DNA from 3 places in the Amycolatopsis sp. GA6-003 genome. Region 2 is predicted to be linked to each of the others. Evidence: riboswitches for the same ligand, from Rfam matches in the RefSeq annotation. Region 2 holds a riboswitch; each other region holds the start of a gene.
What was found. A riboswitch is a leader RNA that binds a small molecule or an ion and turns the genes downstream of it on or off. The one in region 2 is predicted to bind S-adenosylmethionine.
Positions count from the first base shown of each region.

Region 1: another riboswitch for S-adenosylmethionine. It lies ahead of F9C12_RS39725 (aminotransferase class V-fold PLP-dependent enzyme); the one in region 2 lies ahead of F9C12_RS29150 (methionine ABC transporter ATP-binding protein).
Region 3: another riboswitch for S-adenosylmethionine. It lies ahead of thrC (threonine synthase); the one in region 2 lies ahead of F9C12_RS29150 (methionine ABC transporter ATP-binding protein).

Region 1 is NZ_CP176499.1:8,778,973-8,789,187, forward strand. Features, by position in the region: gene F9C12_RS39705 (phosphotransferase family protein) at 1-44, shown strand, start outside; gene F9C12_RS39710 (penicillin-binding transpeptidase domain-containing protein) at 411-2,060, shown strand; gene F9C12_RS39715 (ArsR/SmtB family transcription factor) at 2,157-2,852, shown strand; gene F9C12_RS39720 (potassium/proton antiporter) at 2,952-4,430, shown strand; SAM riboswitch class IV at 4,526-4,640, shown strand; gene F9C12_RS39725 (aminotransferase class V-fold PLP-dependent enzyme) at 4,681-6,009, shown strand; gene F9C12_RS39730 (hypothetical protein) at 6,261-6,506, shown strand; gene lspA (signal peptidase II) at 6,770-7,378, shown strand; gene F9C12_RS39740 (RluA family pseudouridine synthase) at 7,375-8,301, shown strand; gene F9C12_RS39745 (AsnC family protein) at 8,841-10,148, opposite strand.
Region 2 is NZ_CP176499.1:6,383,316-6,393,530, reverse strand. Features, by position in the region: gene F9C12_RS29165 (ABC-F family ATP-binding cassette domain-containing protein) at 1-264, opposite strand, end outside; gene F9C12_RS29160 (4-(cytidine 5'-diphospho)-2-C-methyl-D-erythritol kinase) at 294-1,262, opposite strand; gene F9C12_RS29155 (hypothetical protein) at 1,384-1,857, shown strand; gene F9C12_RS29150 (methionine ABC transporter ATP-binding protein) at 1,968-2,981, opposite strand; SAM riboswitch class I at 3,198-3,288, opposite strand; gene rsmA (16S rRNA (adenine(1518)-N(6)/adenine(1519)-N(6))-dimethyltransferase RsmA) at 4,037-4,879, opposite strand; gene F9C12_RS29140 (transglycosylase family protein) at 4,972-6,432, opposite strand; gene F9C12_RS29135 (TatD family hydrolase) at 6,782-7,606, opposite strand; gene metG (methionine--tRNA ligase) at 7,897-9,693, opposite strand; gene F9C12_RS29125 (PadR family transcriptional regulator) at 9,756-10,215, shown strand, end outside.
Region 3 is NZ_CP176499.1:8,171,759-8,181,973, reverse strand. Features, by position in the region: gene F9C12_RS36890 (EamA family transporter) at 1-465, opposite strand, end outside; gene rpsT (30S ribosomal protein S20) at 859-1,119, shown strand; gene holA (DNA polymerase III subunit delta) at 1,526-2,497, opposite strand; SAM riboswitch class I at 2,629-2,762, shown strand; gene thrC (threonine synthase) at 2,776-4,041, shown strand; gene F9C12_RS36870 (ComEC/Rec2 family competence protein) at 4,066-6,444, opposite strand; gene F9C12_RS36865 (helix-hairpin-helix domain-containing protein) at 6,441-7,484, opposite strand; gene F9C12_RS36860 (hypothetical protein) at 7,940-8,233, opposite strand; gene F9C12_RS36855 (DUF3626 domain-containing protein) at 8,295-8,747, shown strand; gene F9C12_RS36850 (DegV family protein) at 8,740-9,588, opposite strand; gene octT (diglucosylglycerate octanoyltransferase) at 9,593-10,215, opposite strand, start outside.

The sequences.
Region 1 (10,215 bases), 2.4 Mb from region 2:
CCGACGTTGCCCGGCAGTACGTCCGGTACCGACTGGCGACTTGATCCGGAAGGCCAGGAGGCAGCGAAAAGGGTGCGTCTGCCGTCCGGATCCCGGCGGTGACCAGCAGGTTTACCCTGCGAACGAGCAGCCGGGATTCCGAAACAGCCGACGACGCGTCCCGGGCGAGGCCATCTCGCGGAGCAGAAGGCCCACCGTGGACAGCAGGAGCACCGCGCCACCGCTCGCCGGTGATCGGGGTCCTTCAGGCGGGCTTTGAGCGCGGCACGTCCCCGACTGGTCCCAAACTGCCCTCCGGCCCGCGGATCGTTGACCCGCGGACCGGCGGCGGACGTATAACGACCTATACTGCACCGCGTTGATCACGAATCCGTCCCATTCCCCGAGGTAACGCCCGGTTCCCTCCAGCGATGAGCAAGCTGGGCCAGGGACGCGGGCGGACCGCGTGGGGCGAGGGGGAGGCGACGGTGAGTCCTGCCGGGAAGAAGGGCGTGCTGATCGGGGGCGCGCTGGCCGTGGTCGCGATCGTGGTGGCGGCGGTCGTGCTGCTCAACGGAGGGGGATCGACGGCGGCCTCGCCAGGAACGGAGACGGTCGCGGAGCCCGGCGACCCGACGTCAGCGGCGCGCACCTACCTGCTCGCCTTCGCCGGGAAAGACCCCGACGCCGCCAGCAAGGCCACCGACGCCCCGACGGACGCCTCTTCCGCGCTGCAGGACGCGTGGGCGACGCTCCGGCCCAAGGAGCTGACCGCCAAGCTCGGCGACGTCGGCGCGGCACAGGGCGACAAGGCCACGGCGGCCTACACGATCACCTGGAACCTCGGTCCGAACCGCAGCTGGACGTACACCGGCAGCCTCGGCCTCGTCCAGGCGCAGGGCAAGTGGCGGGTCCACTGGGCGCCGACCGTGCTGCACCCCAAGCTGGAAGCGGGCCAGCGGCTGGCGATCGCGTCCTCGGACCTTCCGGCGGTGGTCGACCGCGACGGCAAACCGGTCGTCGTCTCCGGCAGCGGCGGGCTGAAACTGGCTGACGACGAGGTGTTCCCGCTGCTCCGTTCGGCGCTCACCGGGCACGGCCAAGCGTCGCAAGCGTTCGCGGTCGAGCGCGTGGACGCCACGGGCAAGAGCCTGGAGACGCTGTTCGGCAACCCCGAGGGCGACCACAAACCGGCCGTCACCGGGCTCAGCGTCGCGACCCAGAACGCCGCTCAGGCAGCGGTCGACGGATACCGCGGCAAGGCAGTCCTCGTCGCGGTCCAGCCGTCTTCCGGCGATCTGCTCGCGGTGGCGCAGAACGCCAGCGTCACCAACGCGGCGTCGGCGTTCAGCGGCCAGTACGCGCCGGGGTCGACGTTCAAGATCGTCACCGCCACCGCGGCGCTGGAAGCCGGGCTCGTCACGCCGGATTCCTCGGTGCCGTGCCCGCTGACCGACCGGATCGGCACCCGCACGCTCTCCAACGAGGGTTTCGACCTCGGCACGACGACCGTGCACAAGGCGTTCGCGAAGTCGTGCAACACGACGTTCGGCCGGCTCGCGTCGCAGCTGCCCGCCGATGGGCTCGCGAAGGCGGCCACCCAGTTCGGCCTCAACGCCGATTTCGCGATCGAGGGCCTGTCCACCGAGCTGGGCCGCGTCGACCCGGCGGCGAACGCGGACGAGCAGGTCGAGGACGGCATCGGACAGGGAAAGGTGCAGGTCAGCCCGATGGGAGCGGCGGTGCTGGCGGCGACCGCGGCGTCCGGGCGCGCGGTCGTGCCGCGGCTGTGGGAGGGCGGGACCAAGGTCAACACCGGCTACCAGCCGCCGTCCGGATCGGTGCTGTCGGCTCTGCGCGGGATGATGCGCGAGGTCGTCACCGGCGGCACGGCGACCGGCCTCTCGCACTCCGGTCCGGTGTTCGGCAAGACCGGCACCGCGCAGTTCGGCGACGGCGCGGAGGCGCACGGCTGGTTCGTCGGCTACCGCGGCGACCTGGCGTTCGCGGTGTTCCTGGAGGGGGCCAACGACTCCAAACCGGCGGTCTCGCTGGGCGCGAAGTTCCTCGACGCGCTGTAGCGGCTCGTGAGTGTTCATCCCGGTTCTAACCGGGATGAACACTCACGAGGCGACTTTTCGGCCGCCGCCGAACCTTGCCCGCTCTACCCTCGCCGTATGGAAACAGTCGGACTGGCCGAAGTCGCCGCAGTGCTCGCCGATCCGAGCCGCGCGACCATGTGCCTCGCCCTGCTCGACGGCCGCGCCTGGACCGTCGGCGAACTGGCCGCCGCCGCGCGGATCGCGGTCTCGACGGCCAGCGAGCACGTGACGCGGCTGGCCGAGGCCGGGTTCGTCGCGCGGGTGAAGCAGGGGCGGCACGCGTACGTGCGGCTGGCGAATCCGCGGGTCGCGGAGTTGATCGAGCATCTGGCGCAGCATGCCGAACTGAAACGGCCGTCCGGGCTGCGGACTTCGTTGCGGGTGCAGCGGTTGTCCTTCGCGCGCAGTTGTTACGACCATCTGGCCGGGACGCTCGGGGTCGCCTTGCGGGACGGGATGGTCGAACGGGGCCTGATCGACGTGTCGGACGGGCTCGCGCTCACCGACGCCGGACGAGACGTGCTGGCCGATCTCGGCGTCGCGGTGCCGGATCGGCCGCGGCGGCCGTTGCTGCGCGACTGTCTGGATTGGACAGAGCGGCGGGAGCACCTGGCCGGCGCGGTTCCGGCGGCGGTGCTGGAGCGGGCCGTCGAGGCGGGATGGCTGACGCGGGACCAGCAGCGCGCGATCCGGGTCCTGCCGAGCGCGAAGGGGCCGTTCGCCGCGCTCGGTGTCGATCTCGCGACGGTGAGTGCCGCCGAGGCGTCGTAACACACCTGCGCCGTCCCCCGCACCGGTGGTGCGCGCTCGGGAACCGGACCCTGCCTCACTATTCTGGACGCCTGCGGGCGACCGGGAGGGAGGGCCAGAGTGGACGAGCTTCCCGTGCTGCTGGGCGTCGGAGCGCTGGTTCTGGTCGTCTCGGTCGTCGCGGTGCGGGTGTCCATCCGGCTCGGCTTCCCGTCGCTGCTGCTGTATCTCGGGATCGGCGTCGTGCTCGGCGAGGCCGGGTTCGGCATCCGCTTCGACAATCCCGCGCTCACCCAGTCCCTCGGGCTCGCCGCGCTCGTGCTGATCCTCACCGAAGGCGGGCTCACCACGCGCTGGTCGGCGGTGAAACCCTCGCTGGGGCCCGGAATCCTGCTGTCCACAGTGGCCGTGGTGATCAGCATCGCGGTCACCGGCGCGGCATTGCACTGGCTGCTCGGCCTCGACTGGCGGCTCGCTCTGCTGTGGGGCGCGGTCCTCGCGTCCACCGACGCGGCGGCGGTGTTCTCCGTGCTGCGCACGGCCGGGGTGGGCAAACGGCTCGTCGGCGCGCTGGAGCTGGAATCCGGCGTCAACGACGCGCCCGCCTACATCGCGGTCGTCGTGCTCGCGTCCGGCGAGGCCGTCGACTGGTCGCTGCCGCTGCTGGTGGTCTACGAACTGCTCGCCGGCCTCGCGCTCGGCCTCGCGTTCGGCTGGCTGGGCGCGCAGGCGCTGCGCCGGGCCGCGCTTCCGGCGACCGGCCTGTACCCGCTCGCCACGGTCGCGGTGTGCGTGCTCGCGTACTCCTCGGGACAGCTGGCGCACGCGTCCGGCCTGCTCGCCACCTACGTCGCGGGCCTGGTGCTGGGCAATTCCAAGCTGCCGCACCGGTCGGACACCCTGTCGTTCGCCGAAGGGCTCGGCTGGCTGGCGCAGATCGGGCTGTTCGTGCTGCTCGGTCTCTTCGCGTCGCCGACCCGGCTGCTCGAAACGCTCATCCCGGGCCTGGTCGCGGGCGCGGTGGTGCTGCTGCTCGCGCGGCCGCTGTCGGTGATCCTGTCGCTGCTGCCGTTCCGGTTGCCGTGGCGGGAGCAGACGTTCCTGTCGTGGGCGGGGTTGCGCGGTGCGGTGCCGATCGTGCTCGCGATGATCCCGCTGTCCGAAGGCGTGCCGGGCGCGCAACGGCTCGTGGACGCGGTTTTCGTGCTCGTCATCGTGCTCACCCTGCTGCAGGGCGCGACGCTCAGCCCGCTCGCGCGGATCCTCGGGCTGACGAAGGCGACGCAGGCGCACGAGATCGAGGTCGACGCCGCGCCGCTCGACGAACTCGGCGCGGAACTGCTGCAGGTGCGCATCCAGAAGGGGTCGAAGCTGCACGGCGTGTACCTGTCGGAGCTGCGGCTGCCCGCCGGGGCGACGGTCAGCCTCGTGGTGCGCGGCGGGACGGGCTTCACCCCGCAGAAAACGAGCCGTTTGCAGGTCGAGGATCAGCTTCTCGTGGTCACGACCGCCGCCGACCGCGACGCGACCGAACGGCGCATCCGGGCCGTCGACCGGGCCGGCCGCCTCGCCCGCTGGCACGGGGAATCCGGGGCCTGACCCTTCTGTCCTTTGTAGACTGTCGGGTGACCGCCGTCTCAGATCACGAGACGGGGCTGGCTTTCTTCGCGGGTTTTCCGCTATCTTCGGTTCCAGGTCATGAGTGCCAGCGCGAAGCCCCGGCTTGCTGGCCGGCAACCCTCCTACCGCGGTGGGGTGCCCCGGGTGAGGACCAGGCCGGTCGCGCAGTGCGGCGGGCAAGCGCGGGCCCCTCGCCGGGGGTCCCCCGGAACGCCGAGGAGGCACCGTCATGACTCTCGCACTCGACCGGTCCACGGAAACTGTTTCTGCTGTTCCCGCTGTCGCTGGTGCCGCGTTGCGGGTCCCGCTGGTCACCGGCGGCGACATCGGCTACGCCAACCTCGACCACGCGGCCAGCGCGCCCTGCCTGGACGCGGTGCGCACGGCGGTCGACGAGTTCCTTCCCTGGTACGCCAGCGTGCATCGCGGCGCGGGCTTCGCTTCGCAGGTCTCCACCCGGCTGTACGAGCGGACCCGCGACGTGCTGCGCCGGTTCGTGGACGCCCGCAGCGGCGATTCGGTGATCTTCACCCGCAACACCACGGACGCGTTCAACCTGCTGGCGAAAGCGTTGCCGCGCAAGACTTCCGTGGTGGTGTTCGACAGCGAACACCACGCGGCCCTGCTGCCGTGGCGGGGCCCGAACGTCCGGCGCGTGCGGCTGCCGCGCACCCGGCTCGCCGCGGTGTCCGTTGTGGACGAAGCGCTGGCGGAATGTCCGCAGGGGCCGCGATTGGTGGTGGTCGCCGGGGCGTCCAACGTGACCGGCGAGCTGCTGCCGGTCGCGGAAATCGCCGCGGTGGCCCGGAAACACGGTGCTCGGGTCGCGCTCGACGCCGCGCAGCTCGCTCCGCATCGGAGGATTTCGGTGCGGGAGCTGGATGTCGACTATGTCGCGCTGTCCGGGCACAAGCTGTACGCGCCGTTCGGGGCGGGCGCGCTGATCGGCCGCAGCGACTGGCTGCGGGCGGCCGAGCCGTACCTGGCCGGCGGCGGTGCGACGAAACTGGTGACCGAGGAAGCCGTGGTGTGGAACACCGGCGAGGAACGGCACGAGGCCGGTTCGCCGAATACCGTTGGCGTGTATGCGCTCGGCGTGGCCTGCGAGCAGCTGGCGGCGCATTGGGATGCCGTTGGTGCGCACGAGGCCGCGCTGCTGGAGCGGTTGCGCAAGGGTCTCGAGAGCTTGCCCGGGTTTGCCGAGCTGCGCTTCTTCGACGCACCGGTGGACCGGGTCGGCACGGTCAGTTTCGTGGTCGACGGATTCGAGCCCGGCTGGCTGGCGGCGGTTCTGTCGGCTGAGTACGGAATCGGCGTGCGGGACGGGGCATTCTGCGCGCATGTGGCCGCCCGGCGGTTGATCCGTGAAGCCGGAAGCGAGGGCCAGCAGGCCGTCCGAGTGAGCTTGGGGCTGGGGAGCACCGAGGAACACGTGGACCGGCTGGTGCTGGCGCTGCGACAGATCGTGGCCCGGGGCGCCCGGTGGGAGTACGCGAAGGTGGACGGCCGGTGGGCGCCGGTGGGGGACACGCGGGAGCTGCCCGGTTTCTGTTCCTGATCGAAGGCGGACCCGGACATCTTGGGTCCTCGGTTGCTGCTGATCGGCAGCAAAGTGCCGACCAGCTTCGGAAAAATCATCGACTTGCCCGCAGTCGACGGAGACGGCGCACTGCACGTCTTGGAGGTTGGGCAGCAATCCGCCCGAAGAACTGAACAGGGACCACCGCTTGTCCGTAGTCGCCGCCGAGGCGGACTCCGCGACCGAGCGCATCGTCACCTACCTCAACACCAGCTACGGGGTGCCGATCAATGTCGTCTTCTTCCGTTATTACCGCGACGGCGGACACGAGTACCTCGCTCGCACCTGGCTGGTCGACGAACGACACCGCCGAGTACGTCGTCCCCGTCGAATGGGTGGCCGTCCGCGACCGGACCGAAGGCTTTTGGCAGAGCGGCATGTTCGCCAATCAGCACAGCGCTTGCCGTCTCAGCAACAAATTCACCATCGACCGGTTGACTGATCATTTCAAACTCGACGACGGGGAACGCGGTTGATGGCGTCGCCGCCGCGGGGGAGGCAGTCGGCTAGGGCGGCCTGCTGACCGTCGTGGATTTCTCGCGGTTCGGTGCGGGACAGGCCCGCCAGTGGGCCGCCCACAGCGGGAGACAGTCGGCGGGGTCCACGCCGCGGCGGCGCGGGTGGGGATCTCGGCGGGCACGACGGCGAAACAGGCGGAACCAGCGGGCGCCGGGCGACCGGATTCCGGCCGGGGACTGCCGCTGTGACCTGCTCGGGCGCGGTTGTGGACAATGGAGGGGTGAGCACCGATCCTTCGCCGTCCGAATCCGAGGTCGAGCCGTCTGCGGAACCGCCTGAGCAGGGGGCTGCCGAGGAAACCTCGCCGCTGCCCAAGCGGCGGGTCTGGGTGGTGTTCGCGGTCGCGGCGCTGCTGTGGGCGATCGACCTGATCACGAAGAACCTCGTCGTCGCCAACCTCGAGGGCAAGGAGCCCAAGCCGATCCTCGGCGGGCTGATCTACCTGCAGGTCACCCGCAATCCGGGCGCCGCGTTCTCGATGGCGACCGGCATGACCTGGGTGCTCGCGCTCGTCGCGATCGGCGTCGTGATCGCGATCGTGTGGATCTCGCGCCGGCTGCGCTCGGTCGGCTGGGCGATCGGCCTCGGGCTCGTGCTCGCCGGCGCGCTCGGCAACCTGACCGACCGGTTCTTCCGCGAGCCCGGACCGCTGCGCGGGCACGTCGTCGACTTCATCTCCGCGTTCGTGCCCAACGGGCAGGGCTTCGCGATCTTCAACATCGCCGACTCCGCGATCTGCGTCGGCGGCGCGCTGATCGTGCTGCTGTCCCTGCTCGGCAAGGACTACGACGGCACCTCCACCCGCGGCAAGAAGAAGGACTCCGAGTGAGCGCGCGCATGCTGCCCGTCCCGGACGGGCTCGACGGGATGCGCGTCGACGCCGGGCTCGCCAAACTGCTCGGCCTGTCCCGCACCGCGGTCGCGGACCTCGCCGCGGCGGGCGACGTGCTCCTCGACGGCCGTCCGGCGGGCAAATCGGACCGGCTGGCCGCGGGCGGGCTGCTCGAGGTGACGCTGCCGGAACCCGGACGGGCGGCGGAAATCGTCGCGGAGCCCGTCGAAGGCATGAAGATCCTGCACGATGACGACGACATCGTGGTGATTTCGAAACCGGTCGGCGTCGCCGTGCACCCCAGCCCGGGCTGGACCGGCCCGACGGTCGTCGGCGGCCTCGCGGCGGCCGGGCTGCGCATCTCGACGTCCGGAGCGGCCGAACGGCAGGGCGTCGTGCACCGGCTCGACGCGGGCACCACCGGGGTGATGGTGGTGGCCAAGAGCGAGCACGCGTACACCGTGCTGAAGCGGGCGTTCAAGGAGCGGACCGTCGACAAGGGCTACCACGCCGTCGTCCAGGGCCACCCCGACCCGACGCGCGGCACCATCGACGCCCCGATCGACCGCCATCCGCGGCACGACTACAAGTTCGCGGTCGTCGCGGGCGGACGGCCGAGCGTCACGCACTACGAGGTGGTCGAGGCGTTCCGGGCGGCTTCGCTGGCGCATGTGAAGCTCGAAACCGGGCGCACGCACCAGATCCGCGTGCACTTCTCCGCGCTGCGCCACCCGTGCGCGGGCGACCTGACCTACGGCGCGGACCCGGTGCTGGCCCGGAAACTCGGCCTGACGCGGCAGTGGCTGCACGCGCGAACCCTCGGCTTCGCGCATCCGGCGGACGGCCGGTGGGTGGAGTTCGAGGCGGAGTATCCGGACGATTTGGCTAGTGCGCTGGAGATCTTGCGGGACGGGAACTAGTCCTGCGGCTTCGCTGACGTGGCATGCGCGGGGTTTGCCCGTCTGGCGGATGGCCGCTGGGCGGGGTAGCCGGACGGTGTGGCCGGTGCGCTGGGGATCTTGCGGGGCGGGAGCTAGTCCGGTGGCTGCGTGGTTTGCTGGCGCGGCATGCGCGGGGCTTGCCCAGCTCGCGGATGGCCGCTGGGCGGAGTGTCCGGACGGTGTGGCCGGTGCGCTGGAGACCTTGCGGCACGGGAACTAGCCCGGTGGCTGCGTGGTTTTGCTGACGCGGGATGCGCGGGGTTTGCCCGTCTGGCGGATGGCCGCTGGGCGGGGTAGCCGGACGGTGTGGCCGGTGCGCTGGAGACCTTGCGGCACGGGAACTAGCCCGGTGGCTGCGTGGTTTGCTGGCGAGGCATGCGCGGGGTTTGCCCGTCTCGCGGATGGCCGCTGGGCGGAGTGTCCGGACGATGTGGCCGGTGCTCCGGACCTCCCGCGAGACGGGAGGCCTCGCGAGCGCCTGCGCCGGGTGCCGACCGGCGCGGGCGCCGGCCGGCCGGTTAGTCGACGGCCCAGGTCAGGGTGCGTTCGTCCGGCTCGGGCCGCGGGCTCCAGCGCACCGCGACCACCCGGGTGGCGGTCGGGAGGACGTAGACGGTGTGCCCGCCGAGCGTCTCGCCCGGCTGCACGCCGATCTTGTGCGGCGGCCGCGACGTCAGCGAAACCGGGGCCTTGGCGATGGTCTCGCCGCTGTCGGTGACGAGTTCCAGGTAGTTGTCGGGCAGCGACGCGAACGGGATCGGGCCGCGGTTGGTGATCTCGGTGTGCACGACGACCGCCCGCTCGCCGTCCTCGAGCCGGTATCCGGCCGCGCCGAAGAGGAAGTCGGCGGGATCCTGGACTTCCAGCAGCTGCACCGAAAGCTGTTCCCCCTCGAGCCCCTGCGACTGCATCGTCTCGCCGATCCGCCCCTGCTTCGCGGGCGCGGCGGCGGGCCGGGGTTCGTCGCCGCGGGCCCAGGAAGCCGTCTGCGGGACGCCCCACGTGCTGACGACCGGGTCCGGAGCCAGGTAAGGTCCATTGTGGACACTCGCCCCGGCGGGCGGCATCCCGGTCTGCCCGGGGGAGTACGCGCCGGACATTCCGCCGGGAATCCCGTTCGGCCCAGGGGGGTAAGCGCCCGAAATCCCGGCCGGTCCGGGTGCGTAGGCGCCGGACACTCCCGGTCCGGGAATGCCGTTCTGCCCCGGCGGGTAGGCGCCGGACGTCCCCGGCCCGGGCCTGCCGTGCTGCCCCGGGCCCGGGGGGAGACCGGTTTGCCCGGGCGGGTAGGCGCCGGAGGTCCCGGGTCCGGGCATGCCGTGCTGCCCCGGCGGGTGCGGTCCGGAGTGCCCCGGCATCCCGGCCGAGTCGGGGATCCCGGACTGTCCCGGCGGATGCGGACCGGACGAGCCCGGCATCCCGGGAGCCTGCGCGCCCCGCCCCGGGACTCCCGCCGAAGCCGGGCCGTTCGGCGCCGGACCGGAGGGCATCGCGGCCGGGCCGGAAGCCATCGGCGCGGAGGCCGGACCCGGCGGCACGCCCTGGCCGGGCCCGGCCGCGGGGAACGGCGCCGACCCGGGCCCTCCCGGATACCCGCCCCCCTGCGGACGCTGCCACGACGCCGGAGCCCCGGAAATCGCCGCGCGAAGGCCGTTCGGGTCGCTCTCGACCCCGACCAGCAGCGGCAATCCGCTCCCGGACAGCGCGACCAGCCGGTAGGCGACCTCCCTCGGATCCATCCCGACCTTCGCCGCCAGCTCGTGCACAGCCCCCTTGCCCAGCTCGGCGAGCGCGGCGAGCAGGCGGATGTCGGCGGGATCGGTCACGGCCACTCCGGCAACGCTACCGCCTCGCCCGCCGCACCCGGCCGCACCACCGCGCCCGGCGTGCCCC
Region 2 (10,215 bases):
CACGACGTCGCCGACCGTGCTTCCGGCCGGCAGTTCGGTGCGCTGGGTGACGACGGCCATCCGCAGCCCGCGCACCTGGCTCACCCGGCCGGAATCCGGCTCGCTCAGTCCGGAAAGGACTTCGAGCAGCGTCGTCTTGCCGCCGCCGTTGAGCCCGACGACGCCGATCCGCTGCCCCTGCGCGACCCCGAGGGAAACGTTGTCCAGCAACGGCTTCACGCCGTAGGACTTGCTCACCGATTCCAGGTTGACCAGGTTGGCCATCCGGATCCTTTCCACTGTGGACTATTGATTCAGGCGTGCACGCGCGGCGGCGCGTTGCGCGGGGCGTCGTCGCCGCCCACCACGCGCGCGCCGGGCACCGGGCCGTGCGCGACCCGCACCGTCCGGCACACTCCGGCACCGGAGAGTTCGGCGGCCACCTCGACCGCGGTTTCCGCGTCGGAGCACAGGAACGCGCAGGTCGGCCCGGAGCCGGACACGCATCCGGCCAGCGCGCCCGCGTTCACCCCGGCACGCAGCGTGCGGCGCAGGCCGGGCCGCAGCGACACCGCGGCCGCCTGCAAGTCATTCCCGAGCAAGAGGGCGAGCTGGCGAGGATCTCCCGACGCGAGCGCCTCCACGACCGGCGTGTGCGACCCGATCCGCGGCGGCTTGCCGTCGGCGCGCAGCCGGTCGAGTTCGCCGAACACCTTGGGCGTGGACAGGCCTTCCTCGTCGAAGGCCAGCACCCAGTGGAACGTGTGCCGCGCGAGCACCGGCACGAGCTGCTCGCCGCGGCCGGTGCCGAGTGCGGTGCCGCCATACAGCGCGAACGGCACGTCGCTGCCCAAGCGGCCGGCGATGGCGGCCAGCTCGTCGCGCGTGACGTCGAGCTTCCACAGCGACGAGAGCCCGACCAGCGCCGCCGCCGCGTCCGCGCTTCCGCCCGCCATGCCGCCGGCGACCGGAATGCCCTTGCGCAGCACGATTCGCACCTTCGGCTCATCCGCGTCCGGCCGTCCGGCGTAGGCGGCCAGCTCCCGGGCCGCGCGCCAGGCGAGGTTGGCGCCGTCGGTGGGCACCGTGCGCTCCCCCTCGCCGTACACCTCGAGCCCGGGCTCGTCGGCGGCCGCGACGGTCACCTCGTCGGTGAGCGAAAGCGCCTGGAAGACGGTGACCAGCTCGTGGAATCCGTCCGCCCGCAGGTCTCCGACGGCCAGGTGCAGGTTGACCTTGGCCGGGACCCGGACGGTGACTGGTGGTGGAACTACGGCGAGCACCCGTCCAGCCTACGTGGCTGGCCCGCGCCAGGTCCCGCCAGGAGAAAACGTCGGCACGGAAGTTCCCCCAGTCGTCGCCGCGGAGTGGCCAGACGAGCTAATTTGGAACTACTTTGTAACTATGCGCGCGCCCGAGGTGAACCTGTCCGAGCTGTCCCTGCGCCCGCGCCGGGTGGTGGAGCGGCTCGAGGCCGCGCCGAGCCGTTCGGTGCGGATTCGCCGACGGGAGAAGGACAAACCCGATCTGCTGCTCGTCACCGCCGAGCGCGCGGAACAGGCGGTGGCCGGGTTTTCGGCGACCGTCACGCTCCTCGTGGAGCTGATGCGGCGCAGCGCCGAGACGGCCGCGCTCGCCGCCGAGGCGCTGCCCGCCGCGTTCCCGTGGGCGCGGTACCTGTCGACGGAAGAGCTGCACGCGTTCGCCGGCGAATTGGTCGAGACCTTGGAACGAGCCGAATCCCTCGGCAGCCCGGTGCCGTTCGCCACGCTGGTGGCGAAGTGGAAGCAGACCGCCGAGGCACACGCGGATCCGGAACTCGCGGCGATCTTGCGCCGGAACGACCACAGTGGACAGACTTCAGGACGGTTGTCCTGAAACTTTGCCCGTGTGTCCTGATTCCTCGGGCGGCGCGTCCGGCGGAGACGGCGAGGGCCGCCCCATCTGGATGGGGCGGCCCTCGGAAAAACGGTTCGGCGTAAGGGAAATCAGGCGGCGACGACGCTCTGCGGACCGCGAGCCGGCTGGATCACGTGCGCGCCCCGGTCGGAGATCCAGGACAGCGCGGCGTCGGCCCGCTCGCCGCGGACGCCGAGGCGGAACCGGGCGATCGGGGTGTCCCCGACGCGGGTGAGGCCGCCGCCGATGGTGGCGAGCTCCACGTCGAAGCGGCTGGCCGCCTCGGGCAGCAGCGCGCCCACCGACGCGAACCCGATCAGCACGACGTCGACCGCGCGGTCGTACTTCGCGGCCTGGGCGCGCGAGGTCTCGATCGACGGCAGCACCGCCTGCGCGGTCCAGCTGTCCGGCGTCGAGATCAGGTCGAGCACCGTGCCGCGCTCGACGACCACGCCGTTGTCGAGCACCGCGACGTCGTCGCAGACCCGGCGGACGACGTCGGCGTCCGGGGTGGTGACGACGACCGTCACGCCCAGTTCGGCGCGCGCCCGGTCGAGCACGGCGAGCACCGCGCCGGCGTCCTCGGCCGCGATCCCCGCGGTCGGGTCGTCGGCGAGCAGCACGGCGGGCCCGGCGGCGAGCGCCTTGGCGACCGCGACCCGGCGGAGCTGGCCGTCGGTGAGTTCTTCCGGCTTCTGCGCGGCGCGGGCGGTGAGGCCGACCAGGTCCAGCAGCGAGCCGACCCGGCTGCGCCGCTGCGGTCCGTCGACGCCGAGCTGCTCCAGCGGGCTGGCGATATTGCCGGCGATGGTGCGCTCGGCGATCAGCTCCGGCTTGGTCCCGACGACGCCCAGCTGGCGGCGGATCTCCCGCAGCCGCTTGCCGTCGAGGGTCGCGGTGTTGAGGCCGTCGAGCCGCACGACGCCGCGGTCGGGACGCTCCTGCAGCGCGATGCAGCGGGCGAGGGTCGACTTGCCGGAACCGGACGGACCCACGACCCCGAACAGCGAGCCGGCTTGCACGTCGACGCTCACGTCGCGCAGCGCGGCGACCCGGCTTCCGTGGAAGGGAAAGGATTTGGACACGTTTTCGACAGTGATCACGAAAGGGCTCCAGGCAAACGAGGCGCGGCGGGAGTTTCCGGGCGCGCCAGGCGTCATCGAATTACCGTCCACAGTGGACGGCGCAAGAAAGTGCGGAAAAAACGATCAGGCGATGACCATGGAGCGTCGACACGCACATACCGAGCGGCGACCTTCGTCGACTACGCGCCGGCGGGTCAGCAGGAGCGGGCGGGTGACCCTCTTCATCGAAAACAGCCTCCATCGGTCCTGGCGGTAGCACCTGCCCTGCGGAGGGTGGTTGCTGCGACTTCGGCGAGCCAGGTCTCTCAGTCGCTCGGGATGGACGCTTTCGAGTAAAGCCGATCCCATTGGCTGAACGCAAGCGCGTTGGTGCAGATCACACGTCTGGTGGTGCCCGCATCCCGGGACCCGGCGTCCAGGACCCGAAAACCCGGAACCTCGGTCGCCGAACAGTGCCTCGACCTGCGAAACCCGGGCGGCGGGCCACGGCGGCGAACTAGTTCGTTCCACTGTGGACGATCAAAGAGCTTTGTGGAACAAGAGTTTTCTCGTTGTCAAGTGGTGGCTTGACGCGGGGCGCGAGGCAGGGCTGCCCGCGGCCGAAGCGGGGTCGAGATAGGTCAGGGAAGCGAAGCACCTTCGGGCGGCACCGCTGAACAATCGGGGGTGCGGAGCACTCAAGCTCCCCCGAATGCCGAGGGGGTGGCGAGGCGCTCGGCACAGGTGGAGGGCGGTTTCCGCGGTCCGCGCACGATCACCGAGAGTAGCTGTCTGTCCATGGATGCCCCACACTCAGCGACGACGCAAGATCATCGGACAACACAGCGGAACCAGTGGCTCGCATCCGGAATACCTGCCGCGAGGCCGCCGTTAGAGGTCACAACGCACGGGGAGTTCCGCGACTGGGAGGTGCTCGCGTTGCCTTGCTGCCACTGGTATCGCTTCTTGGACGCGAAGTAGGCCGCTGGAATCCCGACCAGGAATCCGGCGAAGGAGAACCCCGCGACGTACGGGCCGCCGACGAGCTGGGCCTTGCGGCCGAACCTAGCCCGCCGTCGCGGACGGGGTCCCGGTCAATGACCGGCAGCCGCGATCCGCGCGAACGCGTGCACGTCCAGCTGTTCCCCGCGTGTCTTCGGGTCGATTCCCGCCTCGGCGAGCAGCTCGCCGGCCCGCTCGGCGGAACCGGCCCATCCGGCCAGCGCCGCCCGCAAAGTCTTGCGCCGCTGCGAGAACGCCGCGTCGACCACCGCGAAGAGCCGGGCGCGATCCACTCCGGCTACCGGGTCGGTCCGGGTGAACGAAACCAGTGCGGAATCGACGTTCGGCACCGGCCAGAACACCGCGCGCGGCACCGCGGCGACCTTCCGCGCCGGGCCGTACCAAGCGAGTTTCACGCTCGGCACGCCATAGGTGCGGCTGCCCGGCCCCGCGGCCATCCGGTCGGCGACCTCGGTCTGGACCATCACGAGTCCGCTGCGCAGCGACGGCAGCTCGGCCAGCAGGTGCAGCACCACCGGCACCGCGACGTTGTACGGCAGGTTCGCCACGATCGACACCGGCTCAGCCGGGAGGTCGGCGGCCCGCACCCGCAGCGCGTCGGCTCCGACCACCGTCAGCCGGTCCACTGCCTCCGGGGCGCGCTCGGCGACCGTGCGCGGCAGGCGGGCGGCCAGCACCGGATCGATCTCCACCGCGACGACCTGAGCGCCCGCGGCGAGCAGGCCCAGCGTCAGCGACCCGAGCCCGGGTCCGACCTCCAGCACGACGTCCCCCGGCCGCACGCCGCCGAGTTCGACGATGCGGCGGACCGTGTTGGGGTCGTGCACGAAGTTCTGCCCGAGCTTCTTCGTGGGCCGCACATCGAGTTCGTCGGCCAGCCCGCGGATTTCGGCAGGCCCCAGCAGTTCCACCACCGGACGAGCCTACCCAGCGGCGACGCGGCGGACGAAAACAGGCGGCCGGGAGCGCGAGGCTCCCGGCCGCCTGCCGGAAAATCAGAGCGTGCTCAGGCCTTGTAGCCGCAGCCCCAGGCGCTGTAGCCGCCGCGCGCGTCGCGCACCCGCTCGGCGATCGCGATCTGCTGCTCCCGGGTGGCCTTGTCCGCGGTCGGGGCGTACTGCCCGCCGCCGTAGGCGTTCCAGGTCTGGCGGTCGAACTGGAGGCCGCCGTAGTAGCCGTTGCCGGTGTTGATGGACCAGTTGCCGCCCGATTCGCACTGCGCGATGCGGTCCCACACGCCGGTGTCGCCGATCGCCGGCGTCGGCGGCTTCTTGGTGCCGACCTTGATGATCTTGGCCTTGGCCTCGACGAGGACCTTCTCCGAGACCTGCTCGCGAGCGATCTCCTCGCCGTTTTTCTTCGTGACCTTGTAGGTCACCAGCTTCTTGCCCGGCGTGCCCGGGTCCTCGACGCTCTGCTGGCCCTGCAGCTGCGTCGGGTCGTCGACCTTCTGCACCTCGGGGTCGATGGTCTCTTCCTGGTTGACCATCGACACGCCCATGCGGCTGACGTGGACCTCGGCGCCGTTCTTGAGGCTGACGTCGAGGCCGCCCTCGATCGCGTCGTCCGGGCCCAGGTTCAGCTTCAGGTCGGAGACGAGCTCCTTGGTGGTCACCGCGTTGGTGCTCACCTGGCGGGGCGCGTTGGTGCCGTCGAAAAGCGTGATGTGCTTCAGGGTCTTGACCTGGACGGTCGAGCCCTCCAGCGGCAGTTCGCCGGACGACGGCATCGACGTCCACGCGCCCTGGGAAAGCATGCTGCCCATGCCGAGCTGGTTCATGGCCTCGCCGAGCGTGGTCGCGCGGACCCAGGAGGGCCGGGACACGCCGTCCACGACGAGGTTCAGCTGACGGCCGCGCTCGAGCTTGATGACGCCGCCGTCGCCGACCGCCGCCTGCGGCGAGGGCGAAAGCGCGTCGTGCTCGCCGACCGACAGGCCCGCGTCCTCGAGCACCTCGCCGACGGTGCCGCCGAAGCTGTGCACGGTCTGCTGGTGGCCGTCGACGTCGACGGTGATGCTCTTGTTCATCGCGAGCGCCGCCGCGCCGCCACCGCCGACGGTGACCAGCAGCGAGAGCACGGCGCCCTTGAGGAAGCGGCGCTTCCAGGTCTTGGTCGCCTCGCGCAGCCCTTCCTCGACCGCGGCCTTCTTGGCCTGCGGGGAGGCGGTGCGGTCCTGCTCGACCTCGTCCGGGAGGACGAGCGGCGGAAGCATCGTGGTTTCCGCGTTGATGAGCCGGATCAGCTCGTCCACGTCGACGTCGATTTCCGACATCAGCGCGTCGGCGTCCGGGCCGAGCGCGGCGAGCACGTCCTGCTCGGTCACGCGGAGTTCGTCGGAGAAGTCAAGCTGCCCGTAGGCGGTGTCCTCGAGCTCGCGGTCGAGCACGGCCACCGAAGATTCGGAGGAGGAGAAGTACGCCGTACCCGCGTCAAGACGCGAGTCATCCTGCCGACTACCAGTCACCGGGTCGTTCCCTTTCCCAAGACACCGCGCGTCGTGCGCGCGTCGTCCTTCGTTCGCGACGCGCCCTCAGGCGCGCCTCTCAAGTCCGACACCCCCAGCCAGCGCCATCGTCACGGTTCCGAGTCGTACCAACCCCGGTTCCGCTTCCCCGACGTGCACTGACGTGACTGGTGGGCGTATCAGCCGGCTTCGCTGCGCGATACCGACCGGCACGATCACGGGACAGTAACGGGTGTTGGCAGGTTGCGCAAACACCCCCCGGAGTGTCGTGACTTGCGTCACTCATCAGGTGGACGAATGCGGGGTCTCGAATGTCGCAATCCGTGCAACCCGTTGTGACACTACGGAATCACGCAGGCAGCCGATATGCGCGTTCGGCAGTGGTCCGGACCGCTTCGGCCACCTCGTGGACGGCTTCGCCGCGAAGCTGAGCGAGGAACCGAACGGTATAAGCAGTGCAAAACGGCTCGTTCGGCCGCCCCCGATAGGGATGAGGCGTCAGAAACGGCGCGTCAGTCTCCGCGAGAAACTGCCCGCGCGGCACGATCCGCGCGGCCTCGTGCAGCCCGCGCGCGTTCTTAAAGGTGACAGTGCCTGCGAAGGACAGGATGTAGCCCTTGTCGATACAACGGCGCGCGATGTGCTCGTCGCCGGAGAAGCAGTGGAAGACGACCGTCTCGGGCGCACCTTCCTCGTCGAGGATGCGAAGCACGTCCTCGTGCGCGTCGCGATCGTGAATCATCAGCGCCTTGCCCAGCCGCTTCGCAAGATCGATGTGCCATCGAAACGCGGCTTGCTGCGCATCGTGCGGCGAGTAGTCCCAGTAGTAATCGAGCCCGGTCTCGCCGACCGCGACCACCCGCTCCCCCCGCGCCAGACGCTCCACTTCGGACTGTTCGGCAACCCCGAATTCCTTGGTACGAGTAGGGTGGATCGCCACCGCTGCGAACACCCGCGAGTCCCAAGTGGACGCCTCCGCAGCCCAACGAGCAGCAGCGAGATCATCCGCGACAGTGACCACCCGAGCAACCCCAGCCCGCTCGGCACGATCAACCATCTCGGCAACGTCGGCAGCAGTCTCCGCACCACACGCGTCGAGATGAGTGTGCGCGTCAACCACCGTCACCGGCAGCCGATCAGGAATCGGGGGGAGTTCGCGCTTCTCGTCACCCATAGCACCCAAGCTACTGGGCCCCCACCCGCAGATGCCGTGAGGGAACCCCCACAGCCCCCTGATCCCCCCAAGTTCCCCTCACAGCCCTAAACCGCCGCCACTGCACCCAAACAGCGAGGCACCCAGCCCCTCCCCCGCACCCCGATACGAAGCCGCCCTGCGGTTCGGGGGTGCTTGTCAAGGCATCTTTCCCGCCTTGACAAGCACCCCCGAACCGTCAGCACAATCGGGCTTCGGGGTGCCCCACGCAACCCCGCAGCAATGTCGCCGCCAGGCGACGAGCCGAACCCTCAATCAGTAATGATAGGAGCCCACTCCGGCCCAGTCTCCCCCAACTTCGGATCCAGCTTCGCGAACAACGGAGTCGGCTTCTCCAACGGCCGCCCAACCTCAACCGGCTTCGACTCCCACTTGGCCTGCTCACTGGCGTAGTCCCCGGTGAGGATGGGGTTGATCCGATCCGGCAGGTCAAGATCCTCAACCTCCCGAAGCTCAGGCTGCGCAGCCCAAACCCCGGTCCCGCCAAGCGCCTCGTGCACCTTCTGCGCCGAATGCGGCAGGAACGGCGTCAGCAACGTATTGGCGTCACTGACCACCTGCAACGCCGTGTGCAACACCGCATCCCGCCGATCCGGATCGTCCTTGAGCTTCCACGGCTCCTGATCCGACAGATACCGGTTGGCCGCGGTAACCACCCGCATCGCCTCAGCCGCCGCCAGCTTGAACCGCGACCGAGCCAGATGCCCCCCGGCAGTCTCGAACGCCTGCCGGGACAACGCCTTCAACTCCTCATCCGCGGGAGCAGGCGCGGTAGGAGCCGGAATCGCCCCATTGTTCTTGTGCGCCATGGAAATCGACCGGTTGACGAGGTTCCCCCACTCGTTGGCCAGCTCGAAGTTGGTCCGCCGCACGAACTCGTCCCACGTGAAGTCCGTGTCCTGCGTTTCCGGCCCGGCCACCGAGATGAAGTACCGCAACGCGTCCGGCCCGAACTCCCGCAGGAAGTCGTGCACGTAAATGACGGTCCCCCGGGACGTGGAGAACTTCGACCCGCTCATGGTGAGGAACTCGCTGGACACGATCTCGTCCGGCAGGTGCAGCTTGCCGTACTTGCCCGGCTCGCCGCCGCGGTCGCCCGCCCCGTTCTGGCCGAGCAGCAGCGCGGGCCAGATCTGGGCGTGGAAGGTGATGTTGTCCTTGCCCATGAAGTAGTAGGCGCGCGCGTCGGGGTTGGTCCACCACTCCTGCCAGGCGTCCGGGGTCCCGTTGCGCCGGGCCCACTCGACGCTCGCCGAGAAGTAGCCGATGACCGCGTCGAACCAGACGTAGAACCGCTTGAGCGGCTGGTCGCGCCAGCCGTCCAGGGGGATCTTGACGCCCCAGTCCAGGTCGCGGGTGATCGGCCGCGGCCGCATGTCGTCGATCAGGTTCTTGGTGAAGTTGAGGACGTTCGGGCGCCAGTCGGTCTTGGTGCCCAGCCAGTCGCCGAGGGTCTGGGTGAACGCGGGCAGGTCGAGGAAGTAGTGCTCGGTCTCGACGAACTTCGGCGTCTCGCCGTTGATCCGCGACTTCGGGTTGATCAGCTCGGCCGCGTCGAGCTGGTTGCCGCAGTTGTCGCACTGGTCGCCGCGCGCGCCGTCGTAGCCGCAGATCGGGCAGGTGCCCTCGATGTAGCGGTCGGGAAGCGTGCGGCCGGTGGACGGGCTGATCGCGCCGCGGGTGGTCTTCGGGACCACATAGCCGTTGCGGTTGAGCGCGAGGAAGATCTCCTGCGTCACCGCGGCGTGGTTGCCGGTGGTGGTGCGGGTGAACAGGTCGTAGGAAAGGCCGAGGCCGCGCAGGTCCTCGTCGATCTGGCGGGTGTACTTGTCCGCGGTCTGCTGCGGGGTCATCCCCTCTTTGTCCGCCTGGACGGTGATCGGCGTGCCGTGCTCGTCGGTCCCGGACACCATGAGCACCCGGTTGCCGGCCATTCGCTGGTAGCGGGAGAAGACGTCGGACGGGACGCCGAATCCGGACACGTGGCCGATGTGGCGGGGGCCGTTGGCGTAGGGCCAGGCCACCGCGGTCAACACAGGGGTGCTCATACCTGTTTAGCCTACGGATGCGCTCCAGGGCGTTTTCCGGACGGTCGGGGAAGGGAGAGCCGGTGTCGGCGACGCGTCTGCTGGTGCTCGGGGTCGTGCGGATGTTCGGCCGCGCGCACGGCTACCAGGTGCGCCGCGAACTGCTGTCGTGGTCGGCGGACAAGTGGGCGAACGTCCAGCCCGGTTCGATCTACCACGCGCTCAAGAAAATGGCCGCCGAAGACCTGCTGGAGAAGGTCGACGTCGAACCGGGCGACGGGGGTCCGGACCGGATCGCCTACCGGCTTTCGCCCGCGGGCGAGCAGGAGTTCCAGGTCCTGCTCTCGAAGGGGCTGTCCGACCCGGGCGCGAGCAACGCGGAGCTGTGCGCGGCGATCAGCCTGATGCCCGCGCTGCCCCGCAGGCACGTGATCAGCCTGCTCCGGCAGAACCTCATCCACTTCGAGGCGGAAGAGCGCCGGTCCCGGCTGGGCCTCGAGGACGACACCTGGAACAAGCCGCCGCACGTGTCCGAACTGTTCC
Region 3 (10,215 bases), 1.8 Mb from region 2:
GACGCCGTAGAACACCCCGGCGCGCCGGGCTTTCGCGTCGCCGGTGCTGCCGCCGAGGCTGATCACGAGGACGCCGGCGACAACCAGGAAAGCGCCGATCAGCCCGAGCACCCCCGGCCGTTCTCCCAGCACGGTGACGGCCACGAGCACCGAGACCAGCGGGCCGGTGCCGCGCGCCAGCGGGTAGACGATCGACAGGTCGCCGACCTCGTATCCGCGCTGCAGCACGATCCCGTACGCCACGTGCAGGACCGCAGTGCCCGCGGCGGCGAGCAGCCAAGTCCACTGTGGACGTTCCGGTTCGACGGCCAGCGCTGCCGCGATCACCGGGAGCATCGCGACCGCCGAGACCGTGTAGTACAGCCAGACGAACCGCGGACCGCCGGAAACCCGTTTGGCGGCGAGGTTCCACCCGGCGTGCACGACCGCGGCGACGAGAACCATGGCGAGGGCAGTGGTGTTCATCCGGACCCCTTCAGGTTTTCAGCGCACGCTGAAGACCGGGTCCTCCAGGCTTTTGTCCCGTCAGATGAACGGCAAGGCTCGGCGCCCCGCCGAAGGTGCCGCTCGGACCAGGCCCGCCCGCCCTCGTTGTCTTCGCGACCCGCTCCGCGGGACCACGGGCAGGCGACGGAACCCTAGGCACTACCGAAACCCACCGTAACGGAGCCGCCGCCGGGATGCCGCGCGATTTCCGGCTCCGGGGCCCTCGCCGGGGCCGCGAGCAGGGCTGTTAAGATTTCCGACTGTTGCCGTGCGGCATTCCGTCAGGGAGGAAACCCGGCTGGTCCCTCGGGGTCGGCTTGGAGCCACACGAACGCGGCAGCGACCTTCACCGAGTGAAAGAGGAACGCCTCCATGGCCAACATCAAGTCGCAGGTCAAGCGCATCACGACGAACGAGAAGGCGCGGCAGCGCAACCTGGCGATCCGGTCCTCGGTGAAGACCGCGATCCGCAAGTTCCGCGAGGCCGCCGAAGCCGGCGACAAGGACAAGGCCCTCGAACTGCAGCGCGACGCCGCTCGCAAGCTCGACAAGGCCGTCACCAAGGGCGTCATCCACGCCAACCAGGCCGCGAACAAGAAGTCGGCTCTCGCGAAGCGCGTGAACCAGCTCTGAGCGCAGTCTTTCCGGAAGGCCCGGCGGCTTCGGCTGCCGGGCCTTTTCCGTGCCCTGGGGACGCGGCCGCTGCGGATCCGGCCGGGTTCACCTGGTTGCCGACGGCTCCCGCCGGGTGGTCCCGTCAGCCGAGGGACAGCGGTGTCCTCGGGCGCCATCACCGGGTCCGGGCGGCGTTGACCGGCTTGCTCGCGGCTCCCGCCGGGTGGTCCCGTCGGCTGGGAGGCAGGGGTGCCCTTCGGCCGCAACCGCACCGCCCCGGCGGCGTCACCAGCTCCCCACGGCTCCCGCCAGGTGACCCCGTCATCCCGAGGGGCAGCGGTGCCCTTCGGTAGCAACCGCACAGCCCCGGCGGCGTTCACCGGCTTCCCCGCGACGACTCCGCCAAAGCGGGACCGCCTCGAAGTCAGCGGTCTCCCCTGGCCGCGACCACGTCGAGGACCGCGCGCTGCAGGGCGTAGTTCGCATCCGCCGCCGCGCCCTTGACCTCGGCGTTCAGCCTCGCCACGACGCGCATCGCGGTCGCCAGGCCGTCCTGGCCCCAGCCGCGGGCCTGGCCCTGCGCCTTGCGGATCTTCCACGGCGGCATGCCCAGTTCGCCCGCCATCTGGTTCGGGTTGCCGCGCCCGGCGGCGGACACGCGGGCGATCGTGCGCACCGCGTCGGCGAGCGCGTCGGCCACCAGGACGTGCGGGACGCCCAGCTGCATCGCCCACTGCAGCGACTCCATCGCGGCGGCCCGGTCGCCCGCGACGGCCTTTTCCGCCACCGCGAAGCCGGTCACGTCGGCGCGTCCGGTGTGGTAGCGGCGGACTGCCTGCTCGTCGACGACTCCCCCGGTGTCGGCGACCAGCTGCGTCGCCGCCGAGGACAGTTCGCGCAGGTCCGAGCCGACCGAGTCGAGCAGCGCCATCAGGCCCGCGGCGTCGATCTTGCCGCCTGACCGGCGCACCTCGTTGCGGACGAACGCCTCGCGCTCGGCCGGTTTGGTCAGCTTCGGGCATTCGGTGATTTCCGCGCCCGCTTTTTTCAACGCGCCCGGCAGCGCCTTGGCGGCCTTGCTCCGGCCGCCGCCGCTGTGCACGACGACGAGGACGATGCCGTCGGCCGGCGCCTTCGCGTAGGAGAGGACCGCGTCGGACAGCTCCTGCGAGATGTCCTGCGCCGACTCCAGCACGATCACCCGCCCCTCGGCGAACAATGACGGGCTGACCAGCTCGGCGAGCGCGGGCGGTGTGAGATCGGACACCCGCGTCCGCGTCAGGTCGGCCGTCGGGTCCGCGGCCCTGGCCGCGTCGAGGGACGCTCGCACAGCCCGTTCGATGAGCAGTTCTTCCTCGCCCGTGACGAGGTGCAGCGGCGCGGGTGCGGTGGTCACCCGGCCATCTTCTCACCCGGCCCGCGAACCGTCCGCTCCGGTGATGTGGGCCGCCTCCGTGGCACGAGCTGATCGGGATGTCGTACGGTGTAGCCGAGGACGCGCCCGCCGGCGCTCCGACAACCGAATACCGCTCATCCAGAGGGGCAGAGGGAACGGCCCGACGAAGCCCCGGCAACCGGCGTACAGCCTGTCATCCCGCGATCGCGGGGTAGCTGACGACCACGGTGCCAATTCCGGCCCGCTTCGGCGGGGCAGATGAGGAAAGGAACCTCGCGATGACTGCAGCCCTCAGCGCCACCTCCGCCAACAAGACGCTCGACCTCGGTCCGGCCGTCGAACTGGTGTCGAAGGAAGAAGGGCACCGGCAGCCGCTCGCTCCGGAATTCGTCTCCGTCGAAGACTTCTCGCCGCTCGAGGTCGCCTACGACTTCGGCCGCGTCCGCCGCGAGGACATCGAGGCGGGCCCGCGCAACATCTGGCGCTACAAGAAACTCCTTCCCGTCCCCTCGACCGTCGAGGAGACTCCGAACACCGAACCCGGCTGTACCCGGCTCGTGCGCGCCGACCGGCTCGCCAAGGAACTCGGCCTCAAGCGCGTGTGGGTCAAGGACGACACCGGCAACCCGACGCACTCGTTCAAGGACCGCGTGGTCGCCGTCGCGCTCGCGGCCGCCCGCGAGTTCGGCTTCGAGGTCCTCGCGTGTCCCTCGACCGGCAACCTGGCCAACGCGACCGCCGCCGCGGCGGCCCGCGCCGGCTGGCGGTCGGTCGTGCTGATCCCGAAGAACCTCGAGCGCGCGAAGATCCTCACCACCGCGGTCTACGACGGCGACCTGATCGCCGTCGACGGCAACTACGACGACGTGAACCGGCTCGCCACCGAGCTGGCCGCCGAGCACCCGAAGTGGGCGTTCGTGAACGTCAACGTCCGCCCGTACTACTCCGAGGGCTCGAAGACGCTCGCCTACGAGGTCGCCGAGCAGCTCGGCTGGCGCATCCCCGAGCAGATCGTCGTGCCGATCGCCTCCGGTTCCCAGCTCACCAAGGTGGACAAGGGTTTCCGCGAACTCGGCCAGCTCGGTCTCGTGGACGCCAGCCCGTACAAGGTGTTCGGCGCCCAGGCCACCGGCTGCTCGCCGGTCTCCACCGCGTACCGCAACGGCCACGACGTGGTCCAGCCGGTGAAGCCGGACACCATCGCCCGCTCGCTCGCGATCGGCAACCCGGCCGACGGCCCGTACGTGCTCGACGTGGTCAACCGCACTGGCGGCGCGATCGAGGACGTCACCGACGAAGAGGTCGTCGAAGGCATCCGGCTGCTCGCGCGCACCGAAGGCATCTTCACCGAGACCGCGGGCGGCGTCACCGTGGCGACCGCGAAGAAGCTCGTCGAAACCGGCAAGCTCGACCCGGACGCCGAAACCGTCCTCCTCATCACCGGCGACGGCCTCAAGACCCTCGACGCGGTCGAGAACCACATCGGCCCGAAGGCCACCGTGCCGCCGTCCGCCGAAGCCGTCTCCAAGGCGCTCGGCTACTGACGCACCGGCCCGGGGTCCGCCGCACTACCGCGGCGGACCCCGCGGCTCGCCTCGACGCGCCACCGCCGGTCCGCTTCCTCCGGGCAGGACGGCGGTGTCACCGTCCACATCGGTCCGGGCGACCAGCACTCCCATCGTGCCGAGGACGTCCACTGTGGACTTGCTCGGATGCCCGTATCCGTTGCCCGCGCCCACACTGATCAACGCCGTGCGCGGCCGCACCGCCGCGAGAAACTGCGGCAGCGAATACCTCGAACCGTGATGCGGCACCTTCAGGACGTCTGCTCGCAGGTCGACGCCCTCGGCCAGCAGATCCGCTTGCGCGGCCAGTTCGACGTCTCCGGTCAGCAGAACCCGGCCGGCGTCGGTGTCCGCGCGCAGGACGACCGAACTGTTGTTGATCATCGTGCCGTCCTGCAATGCCGGTGCCCGGGTGGTGGCGTAGTGCGGACCGAGCACCTCCAGCGACAACCCCGGCCACTCCAGCCGTTGCCCTTCGCTCAGCTGCGCCAACGGCACGCCGCGACGCCGCGCTTCGCCGGAAACCGACTGCCATGCCCACGCCGGAGCACGCCCTGGCCCGACCGCGATCGCGCCTACCGCCCGTCCGTCGAACACCGAGGCGAGACCGCCGATGTGGTCCGCGTGCAAGTGGCTCAGCACGAGCAACGGAACCCGGTCGACACCCAGCCTCCGCAGGCATTCGTCGACCGGCCCCGGCTCCGGCCCGGTGTCGACGACCACGGCGCGGCCGGGTTCGGCGGTGGCCAGGACGAGCGCATCTCCTTGTCCGACATCGCATTCCACCATCGCCCAGCCGTCCGGCGGCCAGCCAGGCATCAGGACTTTGGCCGGGACCACCGTCAGCAGCACGACGACCAGCCCGATGGCCACCAGCAACCGGAGCCGACGGAACCGCGCCGCCACCACGACTACGACCAGCAGGGCGGCCGCACACAATCCGCCCCACCAGCCACCGGGCCAGGACAGCGCCGCACCAGGCGCTCGCGCACCATGCCGGGCGACGGTGAGCAGCCACCGGGCTTCCGGATCGGCCAGATGGATCAGCACCTGCCCTCCGCCTGGCCACCACGGCCCGACGACTGTTGCCAGCACGCCCAGCACCGTGACCGGCGCGACCACTGGTGCCGCAAGGACATTGGTGACGACCGAGACGAGGCTGACCGTGCCCGCCATCCCGGCAATGACTGGCGCGGTAACCACGAAGGCGGCTAACGGCACGGCGAGACCTTCGGCGTACCCGGGCGGAATCCCCTTTCGTACCAACGAATCTGCCCAGCGTGGCGCGAGCAGGACCAGCCCTGCCGTCGCGAGAACCGAAAGCGCGAAACCGAAATTTCCCGCCATCGTTGGGTCCCATGCCACCAAAACGCACACCGCGAAGGCCAGGGCGGGCAGCGCTGAACCGCGCCGTCCGAGGGCAAGCGCGAGCAAGCCGATACCGCCCATCACGCCGGCCCGCACCACACTCGGTTCGGGACCCACCAGCACGAGAAATCCCGCCAGACAGGCACCGGCCGCCGCGGCGGACAACCTCGGGCCTGCGCGGACCAACCGGCACAGCAGCAGAACGGCTCCGCCGACGATGACGAGATTTCCGCCGCTCACCGCCATCAAGTGGGTGAGCCCTGAGGCGTTGAACTCCCCTTCGACCCGCTGTGGCAACGCGCTCGTGTCGCCCAGCACCAGTCCGGGCAGGAGGCCCGCTGGTTCCTCCGGCAGGATCGAGCACAGCGAATGCAAGCTGTTCCGCAAGGCCGCGGCGGCGCGCTGCCACCAGGGTGCTGGCCCGATATCGACTGGCGCGGCACGGACGGAGAGGACCGCGGCGGTCAGTTCGCCGCCGCGTGCGGGCAGGAGGCGACCGGACGTGGTTACCTGCTGGCCGGGCAGCAACCCGCTCCATCCCGCGACCGGTGCCAGCAACAGCACCCGGCCGGTCGATTCGACTGGCCGACCGTCCACTGTGGCCGTTCTGACTTGCGCGGGAATCGCCACTGACCGGGTGCCGGCCTGTTGGTCGGCATAGCCAGCTTGGTGGATTGAGCGCGGCCGCTCGCTGATCTCGACCCGCAACGTCGCTGTGCCGCCTCGGGTGGCAGCGGCTCCCAACGGGTCAGCTGCTGCGTCGTGGATACGCAGGGCGGTCGGTATTGCGGCGACGAGCCCTACCAGCAGCAACGCTCCCCCGGCACCGAGGTATCTGGTGCGGCCGCGCGCGAGCAGTACGACGGCACCGACGACCGCGACGGCTCCGACCACGGTGGCGACCCACCAGCCGAGCTGCAGTCCGGCCAGCGTGGCCGCCCATCCGGCGACGGCGGCGGGGACGAGGCGGAAATCGTGGTCCCGCCGCGACTTTTCCTCCGTTTCCAGTCTCATCCGACGGTCACCTGCTCGCGGAGCTTTTCGAACTTGCTCTCGCCGATGCCGTCGACGTCGCGAAGTTGTTCGACGCTCGAGAATCCGCCGTGCTGGGTGCGCCAGTCGGTGATACGGCGGGCGGTGACCTCGCCGACGCCCGGGAGGCTGTCGAGTTGCTCGGCGGTCGCGGAGTTCAGGTCGATCTTGCTGGCTGCGGCTCCGGAGCCGACCGGTGCTGCCTGGGCGGCTGGGACCCCGACTGCCAATTGCTCGCCGTCGGCGAGTTTGCGGGCGAGGTTCAGCGTGGTCAGGTCGACGCCTGGGTTAGCTCCACCAGCTGCGCGGAGGGCGTCGGCGACGCGGGAACCGGCCGGCACGGTGACGAGTCCTGGCGAACGCACGTGGCCGACCACGCTGATTACCAGGTTCTCCTTGGCTTTGGACGCGTGCGGCACTTGCGCGCGGGCGGTCGGGAGCGGCGGGGCGATCTCGGCTGCGGGTGCGCGGCCGAAGATTGCCAGGCCTCCGGCGATGACGGCGGCAGCTGCGAGCAGGGCCAGGGCGAAGATCATTCCCCGGCGGCCCAGAAAGCCGGGCAGGCCGGTCGGTCCGGGGAGCCACCGGCGGGTCAGGCGGTCTTCGGTGTGTTCCGGCAGCCAGCCGCGGACCAGTTTTCCGCCGGGCACTTGGCTGTCCGGCGGGGCTGGGTTGTCGGCAAGTGCGGACAATCGGGCTGTGCGGCCCGGTGTCCGCAACAACGGCGTATCAGCCGCGTCGGGCCCCGATCGGCCGTCAGGGAGCGGCGGACTGTCGGCAACTGCAGACAGTCCAGCGTCCGTGCCGCCTGCGCCTGCCAGCAGGCGACTGTCAGCGACCGCGGACAGCGAAGCCTCCTCGTTCGGCCGTCGGCCGCCCACCGCCCGGCCGAGGGGCAGCCAGCGGCGTGCCGACCGGCTGCCGGGTCCGGCGGCATGCGGGATCGCGGCCAGCTGGTCGGCCAGCCAGGTGAGCCTGACGTTGACGGGAGTGCCCTGGTCTCGGGCGGACTGCTCGAACACACGATCGACGCTAGGCGTTGGCCGGCCCGGCGGCGAGAGGGTTCCGCGCGATCTGTGGACAACCCGCCCCTTGGGGACAACTCGGCCGTCATCGCCGGTGACGCGCCCGAGTCTGTCGGGGTACGCGGTCATACTGGCGGGTTTGGCCCGCGGCACCGGTGCGTGAAAAGCGTTCGCGCCCGCCGCCCCGTCGACCAGCCGGTCCGGGGTGGAAATGCAGCGTGACGCGCCACGCCGGATCGGCCCGGCTGCCGGTCGCCAACGCGGCGACGTGGGCGACCGCGCGTTCCCAAGGCTCCATTCGGATCACTGCCAGGCCATGGTGATCGCGCGTTCGAAATTGACGTATCCCGCGCGCCGGAATGCGTTCGCCATGGGGACATTGCCGAGATCTTTCGCCGCTCGGAGGCGAGGAACCTCTTGTGCGGCAAGGATTCGAGTGACTTCGGCGAGAATCATCCGGTGGTAGACCGGCCTTCTGCCCGCGGGCAGAATTTCGCCCTCGCAGTCCGGAGCAGCCGCGCGCCGACGGGCACGTCCTCAAGATCGAAAGCGTCCAGCACAAACGGCTCCGACTCCTCGGCGCGGCCCCACCACGCAGCCCTGGCAACGAGTTCGCCGCCTCGGAGCGCGACCCGCCTCCATTCCGGTCTCCGCCGCCGAGCCGCGAGATCGTCGGCGAGCTGGCAGAAGAGATCGAGTTCGTCCGGCTCGGAGATCGGGCGCAAGGTCAGGTCGGTGTGGTCCACGGCGGCGGGATGCTCTCGTTCGACGGCTGGCTACCAGGTCTAGCGGATGCCCGGGTACACGATGTCGCGAACGACTTTCAGTTATCCCGACAGTGTTTTCGAGCCGACGTCCTTCGGCGTCGAGGAGCGCCTGTCCGAACTGGTCGCGATCGCGGAAGCGGACGGCAAAGATCTTCTCGACGACTACATCGAGGCGCAGGTGCACGGCGAGGTGGACCTGGCGCGGGACGCCGAAGCGCTGGTTCTCGATCCATCCTATCGAGGGACGGAAATCGAGGCAGCGGCACGAAAACTGGGCCCGGTCGAATGGCACGACGGCTTCCGGATCACCGCTGAAGAACTGCTTCGACACCCCGATTACCGCGGTCCGGAGTTCACCGCGCTCGGTGCCGAACTCGCCGAGGACGGACGGCTCGACCCGCGCATTCTCGGGAAAGCCGCTGGTCACGACGAGCAAGACCGCAAGCGCGTTTGGCACCTGCTCGCCCGGTTCGGCAACCGGGAACTCAGCTAGCTCGCTGTACGACCACGCCGAGCACGCCAGGTCCGGTGTGCGCGCCGATGACCGCGCCGATCTCCGACACCACGCATCCTCCGGCGCACCCCGGGATCGCTTCCTCGAGCCGGTTCGCCAATTCGACGGCCCGCTCCGGCGAGGCGAGATGGTGCACTGCCAATTCGACCGGTCCGGTGCCCGCCGCCTGCACGGACAACTCGACCAAACGCCCGATCGCGCGGTTCATCGTGCGCACTTTCTCCAGCGGCAGGATCCGCCCGTCGGACATGTGCAGCACCGGTTTCACCGCCAGCGCGGTGCCGAGCAACGCCGCGGCCGAGCCGATCCGGCCGCCGCGGCGCAGGTGTTCCAGCGTCTCGACCACGAACAACGTCGACGACCGTTCGGCGGCTTCCGTCGCCGCTGCTTCGACTTCGGCCGGGCTGGCTCCGGACGCGGCGGCGTCCGCGGCGTGCAGGGCGGCGAAGCCCAAACCCATCGCGGTGGTGCGGGAATCGACGACACGAACCCGGTCGGAGCCGACTTCTTCCGCTGCCAGCACGGCGGCTTCCCAGGTGCCGGACAGTTCGCTCGACAAATGGACGGACACGACCGCGTCCGCGCCCGCGTCGAGCGCGGCCCGGAATTCGGCTGCGAACTCGGCCGGGGTGGGCCGGGAAGTGGTGACGATTTTGCGCTCCCCCAGCGCTTCCGCGAGCGCGGCGGGACCCATTTCGACGCCGTCGAGCGAGCACACGCCTTCCACGAGGACGTGCAGGGGCACCACCCGCACCGAGTGCCGCTCGGCGAAGCCTTCGGGCAGGTGCGCGGTGGAGTCCGTGACCACGGCGACCGACACGTCGTCAGCCTACGTTGCCAGAGCCGAGGTGCGGGGCAACGAGTTTCGCCATCGCCGTGCCGACAGCTTCGTGTCCCGCCCATCCCCAGTGCATGCCGTCGGGATTTCCCGCGCCGCTCAAGACATGTTCGCCGACTACGCCGGGCGTGTCGAGCAACGGCACTTCGCGGCGCGCGGCCCACGAAGCGAGTGCAGCGGCCGCTTCGGCGCGTCCTGTGTGTACGCGGCCGTACGCATCAGCGCGGTGCACCGAAGGCAGCATTCCGAAGATAGGCAACTCAGGACGCAACGCGCGCAACGCTTCGACGGACTGGTCCAGATAGCTCACGCTCAGCCGCGCAGGAAGCACACGAGGACGTCCTCGCAGCAGGACAGACAACCGTGGCTGCGCAGCGAGATAAGCACCGCGTACGACGCGACGCACGCCGTCGGGGCGAAGGTAGCGAAGCCCCTGACGCAGATACGTCGGCAACGGCGACGGCAGTGTGTCCATGTGGCCGACTGCGAGCACGACAGCGTCGACGCGGCGCAGATCCGCCCACACGCGCGGGTCGCCGGTGAGAGACCACCACAAGTCGCGCGCGGTCCAGCCGATGCCAGCGACGAGGTCGGCGTGTCCGGACAGCG